Regions from separate parts of the Staphylococcus sp. CoH_129_LAB_1 genome, predicted to be linked through region 2. Evidence: riboswitches for the same ligand, from Rfam matches in the RefSeq annotation. Region 2 holds a riboswitch; each other region holds the start of a gene.

Region 1 (8,693 bases), on a different contig from region 2:
GTTAGGAGAAGAAGTTGTTTCAGCAGCTTTAGCGATACCTGATTCTGCATGAATACGTGTATCTTGAAGTCGATTAAAGTCACTATATGGACCATTTTTATACTCAACTTCGCCATTCTTATAAACTCTATACTCCCCACTACCTGTATTTAACTTGTTATGACTTATAATTTCAAAGTATTCTCCTTTGTCAACAGTACGACCAAATCGTTGTAGGTTTGGATTACCTCCACTATTAGATAATGCATCTGTAGCAATTTGTTTAGCATTTTCTTTAGTAACTAAATCGGCAGCATGTGCTTCTACAGAATGAGTCGTTGTAAGTAACATCGTACTTGTTAAAAGTATAGTTGCAATAAGAGAAACTTTCTTCATAATGAAAACCCCATTTCATTCATGATCAATTACAACTAGAGTGTAGCATTTAAATAGAGCAGAAATAGGATTTTAAAAAAAATCATAATAAATCTTTAACTTAACTTAAAGAATAAACCTTTTGTAAAAATTAAATAAATATTTCCAAATCATTTATTTAAAAAGTTAATATTGTTTTTTAGAAAAATATGAAATAGCGAAAGCCATTAAAATTGTAAAAATAATGTGAGCTATCATCCATAATCCATATTCACTCCAACTAAAATGGAAGAATGATCGTTTTGCTATAATGATAAGTGAAGGGTAAAGAGAGGCAAAAACGAGCATTAATAAGAAATAGCTTACTTTATATAATGATTTAAATACGTGATAAATAAGCAAGAAAATAAAATATATTAACCATCCTATAAAGATATGAATGGCTAGTTCTAATAGTAAAGGAGTTTTACTTGGATCAATTAAGAAATCGATATTAATTAATAATAAAGTAAGATGCGTCGATTGAGCTAAGATATCCATGATAACCATTGTGATTAATAAAATGATACTAATGACTAAAGCACTGATAAAATGATAAACATAACGAATCATAGTATTCCTCCTTTGATTATAAATATGATAAGAGTATTCCCGTAAAGAAAGCATTCAACACTTTCTAAATATTTAGAATAGTTTAAATATTATATTGACTTATATTTAAACTAATGATAAATTAATGATAATTCAATAAACTATAAACTCTTATCAAGAGTGGTGGAGGGATGTGCCCTATGAAGCCCGGCAACCGTTATTTTATGACATGGTGCTAATTCACATAAAGTAAATCATATACTTTAGAAGATGAGAGAAAGTGTATCAATGCTTTCTCTTAATAGTAGAAAGTATTTTTTTATGTCTTTACATATCTATAAGAGAAAAAGAATATTGAAAATTGATAAAAGGATTGATACATATGAAAAAATGGATAGGTATATTTAGTATCGTATTAGTAGTATTCACTTTAACAGCATGTGGAAAAGAAAAAGAGGATAGCAAGAAAATAACTGTCGCAGCGTCACCAGCACCTCATGGTGATGTATTGAAAAAAGCTAAAGAAGAGATGAAGAAAAAAGGTTATGATTTAGAAGTTAAGGAAGTTAATGATTATAAAGTGCCTAATAAATTGCTAGATAAAGGTGATGTAGATGCTAACTTCTTCCAACATGTTCCATACTTAAATGCTGAAAAGAAAAGTCATGGGTACAAGATTGAAGAGTTAGGCAAAGTATTTACGACCCCTATGGGTGTATACAGTAAAAAATATAAACACTTAAAAGATATTCCAGATGGATCAACGATTTATGTTTCTAATAATCCGGCAGAAGAAGGACGATTTTTATCATTCTTTGTTGACGAAGGATTAATAAAGTTGAAAAAAGGCGTTAAAATCGAAAATGCAAAATTTGAAGATATTGCTGAAAATAAAAAACATTTAAAATTTAATCATCAGCAAGGTGCAGAATTCTTACCAAAAACATATAAGAATGGTGAAGGCGCTGCAGTGATTATGAATTCAAACTATGCGCTTGATAATGGTTTAAAACCATCTAAAGATGCTATTGTTATGGAAGGTAAATCATCACCATTTGCGAATACTATTGCCGTTCAAGAAGGTCATAAAGATGATAAAAAATTCCAAACATTATTAAAAGTTATGCAATCTAAAGAAATTAAAGAGTATATTAAAAAAGAATATGGCGATGATGTTATTCCATATGAAAACAAATAAATCATAAAAGGTCTCTATTAGAGGCCTTTTATGATTTATATTTATCATTGTATAAAAGATAGAAAAAATATATTTTAATTTTTCTGAAAATATTTACAAATCTGACAATTATTAGTAAGATATTGATTATTATCATAGAAGTAAAGTCAATAATAAACAGTGTAGATTATTGATGTTGTGGGAGAGGATGAGTCAATTTGAGTAAAGCAGAGGACATGATAAAAGAAGATAGTAAGTATTTTGCTACATCAGGACGTATTAAATATTATCCACTAGTGATTGACCACGGGCATGGAGCTACATTAGTAGATGTAGATGGAAAAGAATATATTGATTTGTTGTCTAGTGCTAGTTCACAAAACGTTGGACATGCACCAAAAAAAGTGACAGAAGCAATAAAAAAACAGGTAGATCAATTCATCCATTATACGCCCGCATACATGTATCACGAGCCTTTAGTAAGACTCGCTAAAAAGTTATGTGATATTGCACCAGGAAACTATGAAAAACGTGTTACATTTGGTTTGAGTGGTTCGGATGCTAATGATGGAATAATTAAATTTGCACGTGCTTATACAGGACGGCCATATATCATTAGTTTTACAAATGCCTATCATGGATCTACATTTGGATCGCTATCAATGTCTACTATCAGTTTGAATATGCGTAAACATTATGGACCGTTATTAAATGGATTTTATCATATACCATTTCCAGATAAATACAGAGGAATGTTTGAACAATCCAAGCCAAATACTATTGAAGAATATTTAGCACCATTAAAAGATATGTTTGCGAAGTATGTTCCAGCTGAAGAAGTAGCTTGTATTGTATTAGAAACGATTCAAGGAGATGGAGGATTACTAGAACCAGTAGAAGGATACTTTGAAGCACTGGAAGCCTTATGTCGTAAACATGGTATTTTAATTGCCGTTGACGATATTCAACAAGGATTAGGACGGACAGGTTCTTGGAGTTCCGTGACTCACTTTAACTTTACACCAGATATCATTACATTTGGTAAATCATTAGCAGGCGGATTACCAATGTCAGCAATTGTAGGTCGAAAAGAAATTATTGAAAGTCTTGAAGCTCCAGCACACTTATTTACAACAGGAGCAAATCCAGTAAGTTGTGAAGCGGCTCTTGCTACGATTGAAATGATAGAAGAAGATGATTTATTAACTGCCAGTACTGAAAAAGGGAACTACGTGCGTCAACGTATGAATCAATGGATAGATAAATATAATTACGTAGGAGATGTACGCGGTATTGGATTATCCATTGGCATTGATATTGTTAAAGATAAAAAAACAAAAGAACGAGCATCAGAAGAAGCTTTGAAAATATGTAATTATTGTTTCGAACATGGCGTCGTTATTATTGCAATTACTGGAAATGTACTACGATTCCAACCCCCACTTGTCATTACTTACCAACAATTAGATAAGGCATTAGATGTAATTGAAAGTGCACTGCAAGCCTTACAAGATGACCTGTTAGATAAGTATATGATTGATGGACAAGGTTGGTAACATTATCAAAAGAGCAAGAAAAGATATTCAACTAAAATCTTTTCTTGCTCTTTTTCAGTATAATCCCCCCTAAAAAATAATTGAATATTTCTTAGGGGGATTAAAATATTATAAATATGAAATTAGTTCATTATCTTAATCTTTTGGTACAACATAATCATCTTCTTCATTCTTTTTAGAATGCTTAATACCATAGAATACATATATAACAATACCAACTAAGAACCAAATTAATGTGTAAAGTTTAGCTTCAAAACTTAATCCCCAGAATACAAGTAATACTAATACAAATGTAATGACTGGTAATACTGGGAAGAATGGAACTTTAAATGCTGGAACTGGTAAATCTTTTCCTTCACGTTTTCTTAAACTATACATTGCAATAGATACAAACATAAATGCAATTAATGTACCTGCTGAAATTAATTGAGCTAAGAAAGCAAATGGGAACATTGAACCAATTAAAACACCAATGATAGTTAAAATAACAAGCGCTCTATTAGGTAAATGTTTACCATTTAATTTGGCTAACCAAGAAGGTAATAATCCATCACGACCAAATGAATAAAGTAAACGTGAACCAGCTAACATCATACCGATTAATGCTGTAAACATACCAATGACAGAAATAGCTTGAACCACCGCTGCGACAACACCATGTCCACTTTGACGAAGTGCCCAACCTACAGGTTCAGCATTGCCAGCATATTTTGAATAATGGAACATACCAACTAATACTAAAGCTACTGCTACAAATAAAATAATTGCAATAATTAATGATCCTAAAATACCACGTGGCATTGTTTTTTGAGGATTTATTGCTTCAGCTGAGTTTGCGGCAATTGAGTCAAACCCTATGTATGCCAAGAAAATCATTGATACACCAGCATAAATACCTTGCCATCCGCCAAAATCACCAGTTGCAGTGACTTTATGTTCAGGAATAAATGGTACATAGTTACTTGCATGAATTGCTGTTAAGCCGACAATAACGAATAAAACAATTGCTAAGACTTTTAAAATTACTAAGATATTTTCAATGCGAGCTGCTTCGCTCATACCACGAGATAATAATAATGCAGTTAAGATAATAACAATTGCTGCAACTAAGTCTATAATTCCACCATCTGCACCAAACGGATTAGATAAAGACTTAGGTAACGCGATACCTAAAGGAGAAACAAGTCCTCTCAAATTGGCTGAAAAACCAGAAGCTACAAAAGCAACAGCAATGAAGTACTCGGCAAGTAATGCCCAACCAGCTACCCATCCGAAGAATTCACCAAATAAAACGTTAATCCAAGAATATGCAGATCCAGCAAAAGGCATGGCTGCTGCCATTTCAGCATATGAAAATGCGACTAAACCAGCGACAATCGCAGCTAATAAGAAAGATAAAGCTACGGCTGGACCAGCATGCTCTGCTGCTACTACGCCAGGTAAAGTGAAAATAGATGTTGATACAATAGTACCTACACCTAATGCAAGAAAATCTTTAACGCGTAAAGTACGTTTTAAATGTCCATCTTTACTTTGATAGATAGTGGGATCTTCTTTTCTAGTAAAATTTTTGAAAAAACTGGCCATAATTATGAACCTCCACTAATAAGTTTAAATTTTTAATTAATTAGCTTGTCAGCTATATAACATTTATTATCATAGCATAAAAGAATAGTATTTTGTCTAAAATTTCTGAAAATTTCAAGTTTTCTTACTTTTAATCAAACAAGAATACATAACTAGAAAATTTAAATGATAGATTTGATTATATCAGATAAAATTAAAATAAAAACAACTAAAAAGAGTATTTTTACCTTTTAAATATAAAAAGTGGTAATTATGCCAATATTATTATTATAATTATAGTAGAAAAGTCAAGTAATTAGACCTTTTATGTGTGTTATTTTACATTAATTAAAGTATGTTGACCTATTCCAATATGGAATGGTTTCTATCGAAAATATGTATTTTATTAATACTTTCATACGTACTATAATAATATTCGTAATAAAGTTACAACATATTCAAATCTTCTAAGAAATATGTCTGACTATCATTCCCTTAAAACAATGACATATATAATAGAAAACTCCCATCCCATATTTGAATATGTCTAATTAACTGAGGTTACACTTCAACTAGAGAGGTTGAAGTTATTTAAATATAAAGAAGCCGCAATTAACATGTGACTAAGTCTTTCCCTCTTTTTCCCTATAAAAAATAGACATGTGTGTGGCTTCTTTTTAATTGGGTAAACAATAAATAGAAACACAATATTTAAAACAAAAAATTTTAAAATACAAATGTAAACTTGAAAGGATATGAATATAAAATGGCTAAAGAAAACTATTCTGCTGCAGATATGGTCATTGATACTTTAAAAAATAATAATGTGGATTATGTATTTGGTATTCCAGGTGCAAAAATCGACTATTTATTCAATGCATTAGAAGATGATGGTCCAGAACTTATCGTTACACGTCATGAACAAAATGCTGCAATGATGGCGCAAGGCATTGGACGTTTAACAGGTAAACCTGGTGTTGCTTTAGTAACAAGTGGTCCAGGGGTAAGTAACTTAACAACTGGATTATTAACAGCTACTTCAGAAGGTGACCCTGTATTAGCAATCGGTGGTCAAGTTAAACGAAATGATTTATTACGTCTTACTCACCAAGCTGTAGATAACGCTGCGTTATTAAAATCATCAACTAAATATAGTGCAGAGGTTCAAGATCCTGAATCATTATCAGAAGTTATGACAAATGCAATTCGCACTGCAACTTCAGGTAAAAATGGTGCAAGTTTCATTAGTATTCCGCAAGATGTTATTTCATCTCAAGTGCAAAGTAAAGCAATCGACTTACCAGAAAAACCTCATTTAGGTGTACCAGCAGATGGAGAAGTGAATGAAGTGCTTCAAGCAATTAAAGATGCTAAATTCCCTGTATTACTTGCAGGTATGAGAAGTTCTAGTGAAAAAGAAACAGAAGCAATTCGTAAATTTGTTGAAAAAACAAGCTTACCTGTTGTAGAAACTTTCCAAGGTGCTGGTGTGATTAGTCGTGAATTAGAAGACCATTTCTTTGGTCGTGTTGGTTTATTCCGTAACCAAGTGGGTGACGAATTACTAAGAAAAGCTGACTTAGTAGTTACAATCGGTTATGATCCAATTGAATACGAAGCTAGTAACTGGAATAAAGAATTAGATACTGAAATTATTTCAATTGACGAAGTACATGCTGAAATTACAAATTACTTACGTCCTAAAAAAGAATTAGTAGGTAATATTGCAGGTACAATTCAAATGATGTCAGAAAAAGTATCTGAACCAATTATTGATCAAAAACATTTAGATGACTTAGAAGAATTAAGAGCAAATATTATCGAGGCTACTGGTATTAAATATGAACATGAAGATGGTATTTTACATCCAGTAGAAATTATTAATACAATGCAAAAAACGTTAACTGATGATACAACTGTAACAGTAGACGTAGGTAGTCATTATATTTGGATGGCTCGTAAATTTAGAAGTTACAATCCAAGACACTTATTATTCAGTAACGGTATGCAAACTTTAGGTGTTGCGTTACCATGGGCTATAGCAGCTGCATTAGTACGTCCAAACACACAAGTTGTATCAGTTGCTGGTGATGGTGGTTTCTTATTCTCAGGTCAAGATTTAGAAACTGCTGTACGTAAAAAATTAAATATCATTCAATTAATTTGGAATGATGGTAAATATAACATGGTTGAATTCCAAGAAGAAATGAAATATAAACGTGCAGCTGGTGTAGCATTTGGTCCAGTAGATTATGTTAAATATGCAGAGTCATTTGGTGCGAAAGGTATCCGAGTAACAAGCCCAGAAGAACTTGAAGCTGCAATTAAAGAAGGTTACGAAACAGAAGGACCAGTTTTAATTGATATTCCAGTAAATTATAAAGATAATATTAAATTATCAACAAATATGTTACCAGATTCTTTAAATTAATTTTCTAAAAAATAGGAGTGAATATTAATATGGGTCATGTATTATATCAACATGGTACATTAGGTACATTGATGGCAGGTTTATTAGAAGGAACTGCAACAATCGATGAATTATTAAAACATGGTGATTCAGGACTAGCAACACTTACAGGTTCAGACGGTGAAGTTATCTTCATTAATGGAGAAGCTTACCATGCAAATGAACACAAAGAATTTAAAAAACTTAAAGGTGATGAATTAACACCTTTTGCTACAATTACTAAATTTGAAGCAGACGAATCTTATGAAACTTCTAATAAAGATTCTGAAACAGTATTAAATGAAGTAAAAGAACATATGTTAAGTGATAATTTATTCTCAGCAGTAAAAATCACTGGTAAATTTAAAAAAATGCATGTTCGTATGATGCCAAAACAGGAACCACCATATACAAGATTAATTGATTCAGCACGTAGACAACCTGAAGAAACTCAGGAAGATGTTAACGGTACAGTGATTGGTTTCTTTACACCTGAATTATTCCATGGCGTTGGTTCTGGTGGTTTCCATATTCATTTCGCCAATGATGATCGTAATTTCGGCGGACACATTTTAGATTTTGAAGTAGATGATGTAAAAGTTGAAATTCAAAACTTTGAAACATTTGAACAACACTTCCCAATCGATAATAAAACATTCACTAACACTGAAATTGATTATGCAGACATCGATGCAGAAATTAGAGAAGCTGAATAGTATCTTATTATGAGAGTACGAGTCTACTATGATTCGTACTCTTTTTTATTTTTAAAAATAATATTTTAAACAATTGATTTTAATGATATAATGAAACAAAATTTTATATTTATGGAAGTATACAGGATGTAATATCCAAATTGTGGTCGATCATATCATCAAGGAGATTTATTTTGTGAAGAATGTAGAACGAAGATTAGAGCAAGTTGTACTAACTACAATATCTACATCAGAATCATTAAGCTTGGATCATCATTAATTAATCAATTTGATGATTTCGGAGT
Region 2 (8,693 bases):
TTTAACTTGTTCAATTGTATATACAGCAGTTACGTTTAAACGTACATTATCAGCGGATAATTTTTTAATTAATTCAATTGTAGACTCACCTTTTGAATTCACAATTGGAATTTTAACAAACACATTGTCACCATACTGTTTTAAAATTTCTGCTTCTTTTTCCATGGTGTCTAAATCATCTGAAAATACTTCAAATGATATAGAAGCATCAGGAATTTCACGTACAACTTCTTCTGCAAAAGCTTTATAATCTGTTACACCTGCTTTCGCCATTAAGCTAGGGTTTGTTGTAAAACCATCTACTTCTTTATTTTTGTATGCCGCTTTCATTTGTTCAATATCTGCACCATCTGCAAATACTTTTACCTTTAATTGAGTCATAAAATCTTCCCTTCTCGTTTATATTACGAATATAGTTTGCTTTATCAAATGACACCATATGTATGATTTTTTTATGTTTAAGATGTTTTACTATTTCGTTATATTATTTATATCATGCTTAATTTGTATATGCGAATGTTTTGTATTGAATTTTCTGAAAAATATAAACCTATAATAATGGTACTATTAAAAATGAAATTAAATGTGGTAATATTATTTAATGGTATAAATCGGAGGTTTATTATGTCTAAATCAAAAAAATATTTCTATATATCAATTATACTTTTAATCATTAGTTTTTATTTTAATACATTTAATCCTTTACTAAGTATGCAATTTAAATCAATAAAGAATTTATTAATTGCATGTAGTATTGTAAATGTTGTAATCCTTATTGCATCAATTATATTTTCTGATAAAGCCATTAAGCATTTAAATAATAAAAATAAAGATTGGATTAAGACTGCTACTAAAATATTACCTTTTGTAATATTGATAGTAATTTTGTTCCATATTTTTGCTTCTGTAAAAACATTTGGTATATTTTCATAATTAAATAATATATAAAGGTGAATCTTTTATGCAATATGTAACCGTGTTTATAGGTGGTACGTTGGGGGCTTTATTAAGATTCTTGTTTTCTTTTATGAATCACAGTAGCACCTTTCCTATTGGCACATTGATAGCTAATTTGTCAGGTGCTTTTCTCATGGGTTATCTATCAGTAGTAATGATTAAATTATTTAAAGATTACCCTAAAATTAAAAAAGGTGTTACGACAGGTTTTTTAGGTGCTTTGACAACATTTTCAACATTTCAATTTGAATTAGTTACACTACTTCACAATTATCATATTCTCTTAGCTGTGGTTTATGCGTTTACGAGTTATACCCTTGGCGTAGTCTTGTGCTGGATTGGTATGAAATTAGGAGGTCGTACATCTTGATACAAGCGCTTTTAATTATGATTGGCGGTGGTTTAGGAGCTGTAGTCAGGGCATGGCTAACTGATGTTACCAAATCTAAATGGTCTACTTCAATACCTATAGCTACTCTAATCGTTAACTGGATTGGAAGTTTTCTTATTGGTTTAACTACAGGGCTTTCTAGTCACTTAAACTGGATAAATATGTTTTTTATCACTGGTTTTTTAGGTGGTTTAACGACATTTTCAACTATGTCTTATGAACTTACTCAATGTCTAACGCCGTCATTTAAACTATTTAAATTTATAATTTATTCTCTATTGCAATTTGTTATAGGATTTATTGCTTGTTTAATTGGCTTTATAATATAAAAAAAGAGTGAACATGTAGTTAATCAACCTGCATGTTCACTCTTTTTCAATTGAATCTATTGACCTTCAAATGTATCTGGATCAGGTCCTATACGTTGATCTTTGTTTAAATTATCAATTCGTTTCATTTGTTTTTCTGATAATTCAAAATCAAATACATCTATATTTTCTTCAATTCTGCTTGGTGTTACTGATTTAGGAATAACCACGACATTATGTTGCATATTCCATTTAATAATAACTTGTGCTGCTGATTTATTAACTTCATTTCCGATTTCATTCAACGTTTCATCGTTTAAAATTTGAGCATTCATAAATGGTGACCAAGATTCCATATGAATGTTTTGAGCTTCCAAATATTTTCTAAGTTTTTCTTGAGTAAAGTATGGATGGAATTCTACTTGGTTAATCACTGGTTTAATTGAAACTTGTGCTAATAATGCTTCAAAGTGATCCGGATTGAAATTACTAACTCCAATGTTTTTGACTTTATTATCTTTGTATAAATCCTCCATACCTTTCCAAGTATCGATCATTACCGCCTCATTTGTACCTGGCCAATGTACTAAATATAAATCTAAATAATCTAACCCAAGTTTTTGGATACTTGTTTCGTAGGCTCGAGCTACATTTTCACGTCCGAAATCTTCGAAAAATAATTTTGATGTTACGAAAATATCTTCTCTATTTAATCCTGTTGATTCTAATCCTTCTTTGATACCTTGACCTACTTGTTCTTCATTTCCATATACTTTAGCTGTATCTATACTACGATATCCAGATTCAATAGCATGTTTAACAGCTTCTTTACAAGTATCGTTGTTTTCTACTCGGAATGTTCCAAGTCCTAACATAGGCATTTGATTTCCATTATAGAATTCAATATAGTCCATTTTTCTTCCTCCCTTAAAAATAACTATTCTGTATATACCCTAAAAGTATATTTATGAACATCAATCATAATATAAAAAAACGAGTCTGGGACATAATGTTTCTAGATAAGTGAAAAAAGACAAGTTCTATTGAAATAATATAGAACTTGTCTTTTTCATAAATTTTTTATTATTTTCAACTCGTTGGGTTGCTCGTTTTCTTATATTGAGTGCCATTAGTAGAGTAAGTTAAGTCATGTTATATTCTTTATATATAAGGAACCTTGTTAATTTAGTTTATTGGTATTTATTAATTTATACGAAAGAGCCTTATTTTTTTAAGTAATTCAATGTAAAATTACATATAAATAAAAAGTATTTTGGCGAGACTCTTGAGAGAACAGGACAAGCTGAAGACGACAGGCTGAAGCTGTCCCCTAAGAAAGCGTGTCAACAATACGTAGTATTGTAAAGAAGCCAGTAAATGAATTTATAATACACTCATTTACTGGCTATTTTGCTAGGAATTATATCCCAGCCTCAACTTCTCTTAATTAAATGATTCAATTTTATCCATTATATTTTGTAATTCATCGACATTATATTGAATACGTCCATGGAATACAAATTTATTAAAGAATTCATCAAGTTGTTCAGGACCAACTAAAACCTTAACGCTTGAACTTTGCGCATAGTTTGAAATCGTTACTTCTTTATCATGTTTAGGATTAAAATATAAAATTGATGTTGGTGTATATTTAAGTCCTAATTCTGTTTGTAAATCTGTAGCCAACTTCTCAATCGTAGAAAGTTGATCAAAATAATTAATAAATGATAGTTTTGAATGATTATCTTCATGTTGATCAAGAACTAACGTTTGAGGCGCTTTTATATTTAAATCAAGTGTATCAAATACTTGTTTCATCATTGGTAACTCTTGAAATTGCGCACCACTAATTCCATTATAAACATGGCCTTTTAATAATTGAGAATCAATGATATATAAACCAGTTCTTGTAAGCACAAGATGACTAATACGTTGAATAGTATTAAACTCATTACTTGGCAAGAAAATATTAGCCATTATATGCATATCTTCACGTCTAATACGTTTTTCTTTAACTAGACGGTCTCTAATACCAATAAGTCTCATATCAGTCACGTATTCACTTTTATTTTTAGAAAATAATTTTAAAGCATCAATTTCACGTTCTTTTCCATTAACTGTAGCTTCAAATTCTTCTTTTTGTTTTGTCACTTGTTTTTTATTTTCGATACGTTCTTTTTCAAGTGCTTCCTCATGTGAAGACTTAAGTTGTTGTTCCTTGAGATTATATTCTTCACTCGCTTTATGCTTCATATTATTTTTACTTTTCAAGGCAACTAAAAATAAAACGAAACATATAATTGCTATAATTATCGCTATGATTAAGCCAATCTCAACCGGTCCAAATGAATTCATTCGATAACGCTCCTTTTAAACTGTCAATATCTATCTATTATAATAGAAATAGATGATAATTTCGAGATTTAACCTAATTAACTACTGTATATCCTACATTATTCTTGAACAGCATCCTTTAGGACATTCACTTTATCTAATTTCTCCCATGGTAACAATACATCAGTACGACCAAAGTGTCCATATGCAGCTGTTTGTTTATAAATAGGATGTTTTAAATCAAGCATTTTAATAATACCTGCTGGTCTTAAGTCAAAGTGATTTCTTACCGCTTCAACTAATTGTGCTTCAGAAACTTTCCCTGTTTTAAATGTATCAATAGCAATAGATACAGGTTCTGCTACACCAATTGCATAAGCTAATTGCACTTCACATTGTTCAGCTAATCCAGCTGCTACAATATTTTTTGCAACATATCTTGCTGCATATGCGGCAGAACGGTCTACTTTTGTAGGATCTTTACCACTGAAACAACCACCTCCATGACGAGCATAACCGCCATATGTATCTACGATAATTTTTCTTCCAGTTAAACCAGCGTCTCCTTGAGGACCTCCAATAACAAATCGACCAGTTGGATTAATAAAGAATTTTGTTTCATCATCAATCAAACTATTAGGCACAGTCGGATAAATGACATGATCCTTAATATCTTTTTGAATTTGACCTAACTCAATATCTTCAGCATGTTGAGAAGACAGTACAATCGTATCAATACGTTTAGGTTTATCATTTTCATCGTATTCTACTGTTACTTGAACTTTACCATCTGGACGTAAATAATTTAAGGTACCATCTTTACGAACATCGGATAAGCGTTTCGCTAGTTGATGTGATAAAAAGATTGGAAGTGGCATATATGTTTCAGTTTCATTTGTTGCATAACCAAACATTAAACCTTGGTCTCCGGCACCTGTTGCTTCAATTTCTTTTTCAGATATATCATTGCGATACTCAAGTGCTTTATCTACACCTTGTGCAATGTCAGGTGATTGCTCATCAATCGCTGTTAAAACAGCCATAGTTTGATAATCGTAACCATATTTAGCCCTTGTATATCCGATATTTTTAATTGTTTCGCGGACTACTTTAGGAATATCTACATATGTAGACGTTGAAATTTCACCAGAAATCAAAGCCATACCTGTTGTTACAGTTGTTTCACAAGCAACACGTGCATTAGGATCGTCTTTTAAAATTTCATCTAAAATTGCATCAGACACTTGATCAGCAATTTTATCTGGATGCCCTTCTGTCACTGATTCTGATGTAAATAAACGTTTATTATAAGTCATGATTTGCTCCTTTTTAACTATATTTACGAAAATTCTCTTTTGACAATGAGCTTAAAATAAAAGAGCCTTCTCAACTATCTAGATAGAGAGAAGGCTCTTAAACGTCCATTCGCTCTTATCGTTCAGACAAATATTGTGTCTGCAAACGGTTTGGCACCTTTCTTTAAAAAAAGAGGTTGCTGGGCTTCATTGGGTCCATGTCCCTCCACCGCTCAGGATAAGAGAATCCGTTAAAATCTATACTACATAATTACTTTAAAATTGTCAATTTTGATTTTTTAAATGCCCTTTTATTTATAATGGAATAATTAAATCAATATGTTATACTATTTTATTGTAAGGGCTTACATATAAGTATAAAAACATATTTGGAGGGATGTTGTATGTCAATAGATACATACAGTGAAACACCTAAAATCAAACACTTATTAGAAAAAGAAACGACTTTATTTCAACTTTCTACTACTCAGCTTTATTATAAAATTTTAAATAATAATGAAGGTGAACTCACTGAACTTGGCGCAATTAATATGAGTACAGGTAAGTATACAGGTCGTTCACCAAAAGATAAATTTATCGTGAATGAACCTTCATATCGAGACAATATCGATTGGGGAGACATTAATCAACCTATTGATGAAGAAGTATTTTTAAATTTATACAATAAAGTATTAGATTATTTAGATCAAAAAGATGAACTATATGTCTTTAACGGCTATGCTGGAAGTGACAAAGACTCACAACTAAAATTAAAAGTCATCAATGAGCTTGCATGGCATAATTTATTTGCGCAAAATATGTTTATCCGACCTGAATCAGTTGAGGAAGCAAGTCATATTAAACCAAATTTCACTATCGTTTCTGCCCCACATTTTAAAGCCAATCCAGATGTTGACGGTACTAATTCCGAAACGTTTATTATTGTTTCATTTAAACATAAAGTAATTTTAATTGGTGGTACTGAATACGCTGGAGAAATGAAAAAAGGTATCTTTTCAGTGATGAATTATTTATTACCTATGCAAGATATTATGAGTATGCATTGCTCTGCAAATGTCGGAGAAAAAGGTGATGTTGCTCTGTTCTTTGGACTATCTGGGACAGGAAAAACAACGTTATCAGCAGCTTCAAATCGCAAATTAATCGGCGATGATGAACATGGTTGGAACAAAAATGGTATTTTCAACATTGAAGGTGGTTGCTATGCAAAAGCAATTCACTTATCTAAAGAAAAAGAACCTCAAATTTATAATGCCATAAAATATGGTACTATTCTTGAAAATACTATCGTTGATGAACGTGGTCATGTTGATTTTGATGATAATACAAATACCGAAAACACACGTGCTGCTTATCCAATCCATCATATTGATAATATCGTATTACCTTCTAAAGCTGCACATCCTAATACAATTATTTTCTTAACTGCAGATGCATTTGGCGTGCTTCCACCTATTGCTAAATTATCTAAATCACAGGCAATGTATCATTTCTTAAGTGGTTTTACATCAAAATTAGCTGGCACTGAACGTGGCGTGACAGAACCTGAGCCATCATTTTCTACGTGCTTTGGCGCTCCATTCTTACCTTTACATCCTACTAAATATGCAAATTTACTTGGTAAGCTAATTGATGAACATGATGTTGATGTATATCTAGTAAACACAGGATGGACTGGTGGTAAATATGGTATAGGACGTCGTATCAGCTTACATTATACACGTTATATGGTAGATCAAGCTATTTCTGGTAAGCTAAAACAAGCTACATTTACCACAGATGAAATATTCGGTTTAAGTATACCAATTGAAATGGAAGATGTACCTAAAACGATTTTAAATCCAATCCATGCTTGGAACGATCCTGACGCTTATCGCCATCAAGCTAATGACTTAAAACAACGTTTTGAAGAAAACTTCAAAAAATTTGGAAATGAAGTAAAAGATATTGCCAAAGAAGGCGGATTTAATCATTAATATAATATAAATTAAAAGACTTACATGAATAACCTTTATGGTCATCTTTGTAAGTCTTTTTCTATATGATTCATCCATTGAAATATATAATCTAAAACTTCTTTCAATGCTTGCGGTCTTGGTACATGTCCTTCTTCAAGTTGATAAAATGTATCATGCTTGACCCCTTTAAGTTCTAAATGTTCTTGAAGAAAATACGCTTGATGTATCCCTACTTGTCGATCTTTACCTCCATGTACAATTAAAATAGGTGGACTGTTTGGATTCAAAGTACGTATCGCATTTCTTTTTTCATATGCCTCTTTATCCTTTTTCGGATGACCTACCATACGTCTTAACATACCTCTTAAGTCAACACGTTCTTCATACATTAAATGAACATCCGAAACACCACCCCAAATGATATAACTATCAACTGGATCATCTTGAAATGATAATAATCCTTGAATTCCACCTCTTGAAAATCCAATCATATGAATAAAAGCTTGTGGAAATTTGTCTTTTAATAATCGAATAAGTACTGTTACATCATGTAAATCAGCATTACAAAATTCATCTTTTCCTTCACTGCCATTACTCCCTCTATAATAGGGCCCTACAACTAACGTATGCGGATCAGAAAATTGCATTAGTCTGGAAGCTCTTACTCTCCCAACTTGCCCTTTTCCACCACGTAAATAAACCACAATTCGTTTAACATTATGGTGTATAGGAACCATCTGTAATGCTTTTACATTTATTTCGTCTACAGTATAGGTAATTTCCTCAAATCGATGAGTGATGGATTCAACAGGCATTGTTCTAATATTTGTAATATCCAAGACCTTTCACCCTTTCTAAACATTTTAAAATGGCTGCATCTTTAATTAAATAACTCTTAAGTACTTCAGGAATATCCTCTACTTGTTTAAACAGTAATGGTCCCTCTGTTTCTAAATAATCAAATTTTCGTTCGATTGATTTCACTTTAATCACATACACATCTTTTTTAAAAAGTGACTTGTCAAAAGTATGAACTTGATATTGCGCTATATAATGTAAGGATTCTATCTTTCCACCTGTTTCTTCATAAAGCTCTCTAGCTATCGCTTGTTGACTTGTCTCATTATTTTCAACTTTACCTCCAGGGAACTCGATACCTCTTTTAGAGTGTTTAGTAAATAATAATTGATTTTGAAAAATTGGAATAGCTAAAACATGATTTCCATTCGGTATATTGTCATCAGTTTTGTATTGCATCGTTACTCGTCTATGATCTTGATCGATAAACTCCATATCATTCATCCCCCTTTTAAATGTGGTAAAATTATTTAATAATTAAATGTCTATAGGAGGTTTATATAATATGCTTAAAAAATTATTTCTTGGCATCATTCGTTTTTATCAACGTTTTATTTCCCCTATGACACCA
Region 3 (8,693 bases), on a different contig from region 2:
TGAACCAAAAGCTCATTGGGATTTAGTAGAAGAATTAAAAATGGCTGATTTCGAACGTGCTGCAAAAGTATCAGGTGCGCGATTCGTTTATTTAACAAAAGATGGTGCATTATTAGAACGTGCACTAATGAACTATATGTTAACAAAACACACAACACAACATGGTTATACAGAAATGATGACGCCTCAATTGGTAAATGCAGACACAATGTTTGGTACAGGTCAATTACCTAAATTTGAAGAAGATTTATTCAAAGTTGAAAAAGAAGGCTTATATACAATTCCAACTGCAGAAGTTCCATTAACAAACTTCTACAGAAATGAAATTATCCAACCAGGTGTATTACCAGAAAAATTCACTGGTCAAACTGCATGTTTCCGTAGTGAAGCGGGATCAGCTGGTAGAGATACAAGAGGTTTAATTCGTTTACACCAATTTGATAAAGTTGAAATGGTACGTTTTGAAAAACCTGAAGATTCTTGGGATGCATTAGAAGATATGACTCAAAATGCTGAAGCAATTTTAGAAGAATTAAAATTACCATATCGTCGTGTCATTTTATGTACTGGAGATATTGGTTTCAGTGCAAGTAAAACATATGACTTAGAAGTATGGTTACCAAGTTATAATGACTATAAAGAGATTAGTTCTTGCTCAAACTGTACTGATTTCCAAGCACGTCGCGCTAATATTCGTTTCAAACGTGATGCTTCTTCTAAACCAGAGTTAGTACACACATTAAATGGTAGTGGACTTGCAGTAGGTCGTACATTTGCAGCTATCGTAGAAAACTATCAAAACGAAGATGGTTCAATCACAATTCCAGAAGCACTTGTACCATTTATGGGTGGTAAAACAGAAATTCGCCCAGTCAATTAATAATTAGATATAATTTAACTAATAAGAACCTGAGACATAATAAATTGTCTCAGGTGTTTTTTATGTGTTATCCTACTTTTTATTTAATTTTCCTACTAAAATAAGACTACTCTGAGAGAGGTAACTTTAAAAATTTCTAAAATTTCTGATATCTTTAAAATGCTTTTTATATCAAGGTTTTAAAACTACCTTCTCTCTTACCTCACTCAAACGGTTGTCTAAAAATATTGAAGGTTATCTTAGATTATCTTAGACTGAGTTTAATTAAAATGTATATTCAATTTAAACACACATATATATAGGGGGGAGCTAAAATGACGTCACATGTGACATTTCAACAAGGGGTCAAAGAATGTATTCCAACATTATTAGGATACATTGGGATAGGATTATCATTTGGCATTGTGGCAGCTTCTCAACATTTTAGTGTTCTAGAAATCCTTCTGTTATGTTTACTCGTTTATGCAGGTGCAGCACAATTTATTATTTGTGCTTTAGTCATTGCTGGCACACCTATATCAGCAATTGTGTTAACAACATTAATTGTGAATTCCCGCTTCTTTTTATTATCTATGACGCTTGCCCCTAATTATAAAGAATATGGAATATGGAATCGCTTGGGATTATCTTCTATTCTTACTGACGAAACATTTGGCGTAGCAATCACACCACATTTAAAAGGTGAAACTATTAATGACCGTTGGCTACATGGCTTAAATATTACTGCATATTTATTTTGGACAATATCTTGTGTGGCGGGAGCTGTTTTCGGTAAATATATTTCTCATCCAGACATGCTAGGATTAGACTTTGCGATTACAGCCATGTTTATTTTCCTGGCTATGGCTCAATTTGAAACTATTACACGTTCTAAAATTAAAATTTACCTTACATTAATCGCTTTTGTTATTATAATGATGTTTATTTTAAGTTGTTGGATGCCATCTTATGTGGCTATTCTTGTCACGTCAATTAGTGCTGCCACACTCGGGGTGGTGATGGATCGATGACGATAACTGGACATATGTTTTTACTCATTGTTTTATGTGGACTAGTGACATTGATTGTACGTGTCGTACCATTTTTAATGATTTCACATATTCAGCTTTCGGAAGCAGTCATTAAATGGCTGTCGTTTATTCCAATTTCATTATTTACTGCACTAGTCATTGATAGTTTTATTGTTCAACATGAAGGTGTACAAGGCTTTGAATTGAATATTCCGTTTATTGTAGCAACAATTCCTACCGTCATTATTGCACTTGTGACACGTAGTTTAACCATTACTATTATCGTAGGTGTTGTATTAATTGCAGGTATACGATGGTTCTTTTAAAACGTTTATAGGGTACACATTGAAGTTATCTATAGAATTGGATAAAATATATTTAAATTAAACATTTCAAATACATACATAGATACTCTTATTTTGAGAAGTAGAGGGAATTGGCCCTGTGAAGCTTCAGCAACCGGCAAATAATTTGTACGGTGCTACAACCAACGAGTTACTCGAATGATAAGTACTAAAGCATTGTCGCTTCATACTTTTAAAATTAAGAGTGGAAGCGATTTTTTTTATTCTAAGGAGGTATAGCATGACAAATTATACAGTAGATACATTAAATTTAGGTGCTTTTAAAACAGAATCAGGTGAAACGATTGAGAATCTGAAATTACGTTATGAGCATGTAGGTTATTCGGGACAACCGCTTGTTGTGGTTTGTCATGCTCTGACAGGTAATCATTTAACTTACGGTACAGACGAACATCCTGGATGGTGGCGTGAGATTATTGATGGTGGTTATATGCCAATATATGATTACCAGTTTCTTACTTTTAATGTTATTGGAAGTCCTTTTGGTTCAAGCTCACCATTAAATGATTCTCATTTTCCTAAAAAAATAACATTAAGAGATATTGTTAAAGCAATTGAATTGGGAATAAAAGCACTTGGATTTACTAAAATCGATATTTTAATTGGTGGCAGTTTAGGTGGCATGCAAGTGATGGAATTATTATATAATCATCAATTTGAAGTAGATAAGGCAGTCATCTTAGCAGCTACAGATAAAACTTCTTCATACAGTCGTGCTTTCAATGAAATTGCACGTGAAGCGATTCATATTGGAGGCAAAGAGGGACTTAGTATTGCAAGACAACTTGGATTTTTAACATATCGTTCTTCAAAAAGTTATGACGCGCGCTTTACGCCAGATGAAGTAATTAATTATCAACGTTATCAAGGTAATAAGTTTAAAGAATCCTATAATTTATCGTGTTATTTAACAATGTTGAATGTCTTAGATAGTCATAATCTTGATCGTCAGCGTGATGATGTTGATGAGGTGTTTCAATCTTTAAATACAAAAGTATTAACCATGGGCTTTACAGATGATTTGTTATATCCAGATGATCAAGTAAGAGCAGTAGGAGAACGTTTTAAATATAATCGTCACTTTTTTGTTCCGGACAATGTAGGCCATGATGGTTTTTTACTTAATTTTAATGACTGGGCGCCTAACTTGTATCACTTTTTAAAAGTTTCGAAATTCAAACGAAAATAATAGGTGAGAGAATAGATAACACATTTGTTTTAATTGAATATAGAGGTTAAAATAGAGCTTATAGTCAAAAAAAGTATAGGAGTGGCGAATGTGTTTTCAAAAGTACATCCTAAAGCAATGATTATAGGAACCATCGTGCTTGTAGCAGTTGCTTTAGTTACGTATGTATTGCCGATGATTGGTCTGATTCTATGTTTATTCGCTACCATTCCAGGTATTATCATGTGGCATAAATCAATAGCTACATTTGGAATTGGGGCTTTACTCACTGTAGTCATCACGACCTTATTAGGGAATACCTTTGTATTAAGTGCCATGATTTTAGTTTTATTACTAAGTTTTATAATTGGCCAATTATTAAAAGAACGTACATCTAAAGAGCGCATCTTATATATCGCAACGACGTATTTAAGCATGTTTACGTTAATTGCATTTATGTTATTACAAGCGTTCAAAAAGATTCCAAATACCGAAGTATTGATTAAACCAATAAAAGATGCAATGCACAATGCGATTGTAAGTTCAGGCGTTGAATCAGACTACAAGACCATCCTAGAAGAAGGATTTCGTCAAATGGCTGTTCAACTTCCAAGTTACATCATTATTATTGTCTTTTTCTTAGTTTTAATTAATGTAATTATCACATTTCCAATTTTACGTAAATTCAAAGTAGCAACACCTATTTTTAAACCTTTATTTGCTTGGCAAATGAGTCGTACATTATTATGGATTTACATGATTGTGCTAGTATGTGTGATGTTTGCGACAGAACCAAGTATATTCCAAAGTATCGTATTAAATTTCGAAGTTGTGTTATCATTATTGATGTATATCCAAGGATTGAGTTTGATTCATTTCTTTGGAAAAGCTAAGCGATTACCTGATGCGGTATCTATATTATTAATGGTCGTGGGGACAATTATTTCACCATTTACGCATATCGTATCATTACTTGGCGTGCTTGATTTAGGAATTAACTTAAAACGAATGATTAAAAAATGACTTTAAAAAGTGAATAGAGGTGGAAGAATGAACCGTCAATCCACTAAAAAGGCCTTACTTATTCCTTATTTTTTGATGGTGCTTACGGCGATTGCACTTGTTATTTTAGGTTTTATATTTAAACCCTTAATTTCAATATTTGCAGCCATTGCTTTAATCATTATGATTGTGATTAGTGCGGTATTGATTAGACAAGCATTATTAAAAATGGATAATTATGTGGATAATCTGAGTGGTTATATTTCAGCAGGAAATAATAAAGCAATTAAACGTCTGCCAATTGGCTTAGTCGTAATTGATGCTGAAGACCACATCGAATGGATCAACCAATATATGTCTGAACATCTAGAAACCAATGTCATCTCAGAATCAGTCAATGAAGTTTTTCCAAATATTCTTAAGCAACTTGAAAGAGTGCAAGAGATAGAAATTGAACATGGTCAGTATCATTATAATGTACGTTATTCTGAAGAAGAGCGTTGTTTATATTTCTTTGATATTACAGAAAAAGTACATACAAATGAATTATATGAAGAATCAAAGCCTATCATTGCAACGTTATTTTTAGATAACTACGATGAAATTACGCAAAATATGAATGACACACAACGTTCTGAAATCAACTCAATGGTGACGCGTATTATTAGTCGATGGGCAACTGAATATAATATTTATTTTAAACGTTATAGTTCAGATCAATTCGTAGCTTATTTAAATCAAAAAATCTTAGCAGAAATAGAAGACTCTAATTTTGAAATTCTAAGTCAGTTACGTGAAAAAAGTGTAGGCTACCGTGCACAATTGACATTAAGTATTGGCGTTGGTGAAGGTACCGAAGATTTAATTGAACTTGGAGAATTATCTCAATCAGGACTTGATTTAGCCTTAGGTCGTGGGGGAGACCAAGTCGCAATTAAAAACATGAATGGTAATGTCCGTTTCTACGGAGGTAAGACTGACCCGATGGAAAAACGTACACGTGTTAGAGCACGTGTTATCTCTCACGCATTGAAAGATATCTTAACTGAAGGCGACAAAGTAATTATTATGGGACATAAACGTCCCGACTTAGATGCGGTTGGAGCAGCTATTGGAGTATCTCGATTTGCGTCAATGAATAACTTAGAAGCATATGTGGTACTTAATGAAGAGGATATCGATCCAACATTAAGTCGTGTGATGGAAGAAATTGATAAAAAGCCTGAATTGAAAGAACGATTTGTGACATCTGATGAAGCTTGGGATATGATGACGTCAAAAACAACGGTTGTTGTTGTAGATACACATAAACCTGAAATGGTATTAGACGAAAATATTCTAAATAAAGCTAATCGTAAAGTTGTCATTGATCATCATAGACGTGGAGAAAGCTTTATTTCAAATCCATTACTCGTTTATATGGAGCCTTATGCAAGTTCAACTGCAGAGCTTGTCACAGAGTTATTAGAATATCAGCCAACAGAACAACGATTATCACGTTTAGAATCTACAATTATGTATGCAGGTATCATTGTCGATACACGTAATTTCACATTACGAACTGGTTCAAGAACATTTGATGCCGCAAGTTATTTACGTGCGCATGGCGCAGATACGATTTTAACGCAACAATTCCTAAAAGATGATGTTGATACGTATATTAATCGTTCTGAACTGATACGTACGGTGGAAGTTCAAGAAAACGGTGTTGCAATTGCTCACGGTTCTAATGACAAAATATATCATCCTGTAACAGTTGCACAAGCTGCGGATGAATTGTTAAGTTTAGAAGGTATTGAAGCTTCTTACGTTGTAGCTAAACGTGAAGATAACCTTATTGGCATTTCTGCACGTTCACTAGGTGCAATTAATGTTCAATTAACAATGGAAGCCTTAGGTGGTGGAGGTCACTTAACAAATGCTGCAACGCAAATTAAAGGCGTTACTATAGAAGAAGCAATCGAACAATTACAACAAGCAATTACAGAACAAATGAGTAGGAGTGAAGATGCATGAAAGTAATATTTACACAAGATGTTAAAGGTAAAGGTAAAAAAGGTGAAGTTAAAGACGTGCCAGTGGGTTACGCAAATAACTTTTTATTAAAAAATAAATATGCTGTTGAAGCAACACCAGGTAATTTAAAACAATTAGAACAACAAAATAAACGTGCTGAAGCGGATAGACAACAAGAAATTGATAATGCTAAAGCATTAAAAGCAAAATTAGAAGATATCGAAGTTGAAGTAAGTGCTAAAACAGGTGAAGGCGGTAAATTGTTTGGTTCTATTAGTACAAAACAAATTGCTGACGCATTAAAAGAACAACATGATATTAAAATTGATAAACGCAAAATGGATTTACCACACGGTATTCACGCGTTAGGTTATACTAATGTACCTGTTAAATTAGATAAAGAAGTCGAAGGTACAATTCGCGTACACACTGTAGAAAAATAAAAGAGTTTGGAACGCAAATAGGTATTTCACTTTTTTAAAGGTAATTCATAGAAAAATATATAATGTTGCACTAGCATGTCGAAAATTTTAAGATGGATGGGTGTAATGATTGATGGATAATATGTATGATCAAAGACAAATGCCCCATAACAATGAAGCTGAACAATCTGTCTTAGGTGCAATTATTTTAGATCCAGAATTAATAGGTTCGACTCAGGAGGTATTACTTCCTGAGTCGTTTTATAGAGGCGCACACCAACATATCTTTAGAGCAATGATGAACTTAAATGAAGATGCTCATGAGATTGATGTAGTCACGTTAATGGAACAATTAACGAAAGAAGGTACGTTAAGTGAGGCGGGTGGCCCTCAATATTTAGCTGAATTGTCGAATAATGTACCGACGACACGTAATATTGAATATTATAGAAATATAGTTGCTAATCTTGCACTTAAACGTCGATTAATTCAAACAGCTGACAGTATTGCAAATGATGGGTATAATAATGAGCTTGAATTAGATGCTATTTTAAGTGATGCTGAAAAACGTATTCTTGAACTTTCAGCAAACCGTCAAAGTGATGGCTTTAAAGATATTAGAGATGTCTTAGGTCAAGTATATGAGACAGCAGAAGAGCTTGATCAAAATAGTGGACAAACGCCTGGTATTCCTACTGGATACCGCGATTTAGACCAGATGACAGCGGGTTTTAATAGAAATGATTTAATTATTTTAGCAGCTCGTCCTTCTGTAGGTAAGACTGCCTTCGCACTTAATATCGCTCAAAAAGTAGCAACTCATGAAGATAACTATACAGTGGGTATTTTCTCACTTGAAATGGGTGCCGACCAACTTGCGACACGAATGATTTGTAGTTCAGGAAATGTAGATTCTAATCGTTTAAGAACAGGGACAATGACAGAAGAAGACTGGAATCGATTTACGATTGCAGTGGGTAAATTATCGAGAACAAAGATTTTTATTGATGACACACCAGGTATTCGTATTACAGATTTACGATCAAAATGTCGTCGTCTTAAACAAGAACATGGTCTTGATATGATTGTGATTGATTACTTACAACTTATTCAAGGTAGTGGATCACGTTTTTCAGATAACAGACAACAAGAAGTATCTGAAATCTCGCGTACGTTAAAAGCAATCGCGCGTGAATTAGAATGTCCTGTTATTGCATTGAGTCAGCTATCTCGTGGTGTAGAACAACGTCAAGATAAACGACCAATGATGAGTGATATTCGTGAATCAGGATCAATTGAACAAGATGCAGATATTGTAGCTTTCTTGTATCGTGATGATTACTATAATCGAGGCGATGGTGACGATGATGACGATAGCACCAATTTCGAACCTCAATCAAATGACGATAATGGTGAAATTGAAATTATTATTGCTAAACAACGTAACGGCCCTACAGGGACAGTGAAATTACACTTTATGAAACAATATAATAAATTTACAGACATTGATTATGCACATGCAGAGATGTCTTAAAAAATTTTTTACCGTACATTATTTTTATTATCATTAAAAATGTACGGTTTTTATTTTGTTTTTAAATAGGAATGCTAAGTGAAGTATGTGTATTAAAATTATAGAAATTTACTTTGAAATACTGTTAAATTAACAATTTTAAAGTTTTTTTAATAAAATATACTTGTTTATTTAAATAGTATTCATTCTATTTTTAATGTTCGATTTTTATTTGCATTATATGAAACGTATTGATAGAATACTTAGTGGTTAATTGAGAAAACTTTGGAGGTGCTCACATGTCATCAATCGTAGTA

Evidence for each region. Region 2 has a riboswitch for S-adenosylmethionine ahead of metK (methionine adenosyltransferase). Riboswitches for the same ligand answer to the same signal wherever they lie in the genome.
Region 1: another riboswitch for S-adenosylmethionine. It lies ahead of AC2FB1_RS09605 (MetQ/NlpA family ABC transporter substrate-binding protein); the one in region 2 lies ahead of metK (methionine adenosyltransferase).
Region 3: another riboswitch for S-adenosylmethionine. It lies ahead of metX (homoserine O-acetyltransferase MetX); the one in region 2 lies ahead of metK (methionine adenosyltransferase).

Annotation. Positions count from the first base shown of each region.
Region 1 is NZ_JBXWKZ010000034.1:16,362-25,054, reverse strand. Features, by position in the region: gene AC2FB1_RS09615 (cell surface protein) at 1-375, opposite strand, end outside; gene AC2FB1_RS09610 (hypothetical protein) at 541-966, opposite strand; SAM riboswitch class I at 1,114-1,222, shown strand; gene AC2FB1_RS09605 (MetQ/NlpA family ABC transporter substrate-binding protein) at 1,328-2,143, shown strand; gene AC2FB1_RS09600 (aspartate aminotransferase family protein) at 2,341-3,678, shown strand; gene AC2FB1_RS09595 (APC family permease) at 3,814-5,265, opposite strand; gene alsS (acetolactate synthase AlsS) at 6,011-7,675, shown strand; gene budA (acetolactate decarboxylase) at 7,705-8,409, shown strand.
Region 2 is NZ_JBXWKZ010000043.1:3,539-12,231, forward strand. Features, by position in the region: gene AC2FB1_RS10445 (transaldolase) at 1-381, opposite strand, end outside; gene AC2FB1_RS10450 (hypothetical protein) at 625-933, shown strand; gene crcB (fluoride efflux transporter CrcB) at 962-1,327, shown strand; gene AC2FB1_RS10460 (fluoride efflux transporter FluC) at 1,324-1,677, shown strand; gene AC2FB1_RS10465 (aldo/keto reductase) at 1,734-2,570, opposite strand; gene AC2FB1_RS10470 (NERD domain-containing protein) at 3,100-4,011, opposite strand; gene metK (methionine adenosyltransferase) at 4,110-5,306, opposite strand; SAM riboswitch class I at 5,419-5,530, opposite strand; gene pckA (phosphoenolpyruvate carboxykinase (ATP)) at 5,690-7,282, shown strand; gene AC2FB1_RS10485 (alpha/beta hydrolase family protein) at 7,324-8,103, opposite strand; gene ytkD (RNA deprotection pyrophosphohydrolase) at 8,084-8,557, opposite strand; gene yidD (membrane protein insertion efficiency factor YidD) at 8,628-8,693, shown strand, end outside.
Region 3 is NZ_JBXWKZ010000025.1:23,799-32,491, reverse strand. Features, by position in the region: gene serS (serine--tRNA ligase) at 1-880, shown strand, start outside; gene AC2FB1_RS08225 (AzlC family ABC transporter permease) at 1,195-1,890, shown strand; gene AC2FB1_RS08220 (AzlD domain-containing protein) at 1,887-2,216, shown strand; SAM riboswitch class I at 2,302-2,403, shown strand; gene metX (homoserine O-acetyltransferase MetX) at 2,476-3,444, shown strand; gene AC2FB1_RS08210 (YybS family protein) at 3,535-4,446, shown strand; gene AC2FB1_RS08205 (DHH family phosphoesterase) at 4,474-6,441, shown strand; gene rplI (50S ribosomal protein L9) at 6,438-6,884, shown strand; gene dnaB (replicative DNA helicase) at 6,997-8,397, shown strand; gene AC2FB1_RS08190 (adenylosuccinate synthase) at 8,676-8,693, shown strand, end outside.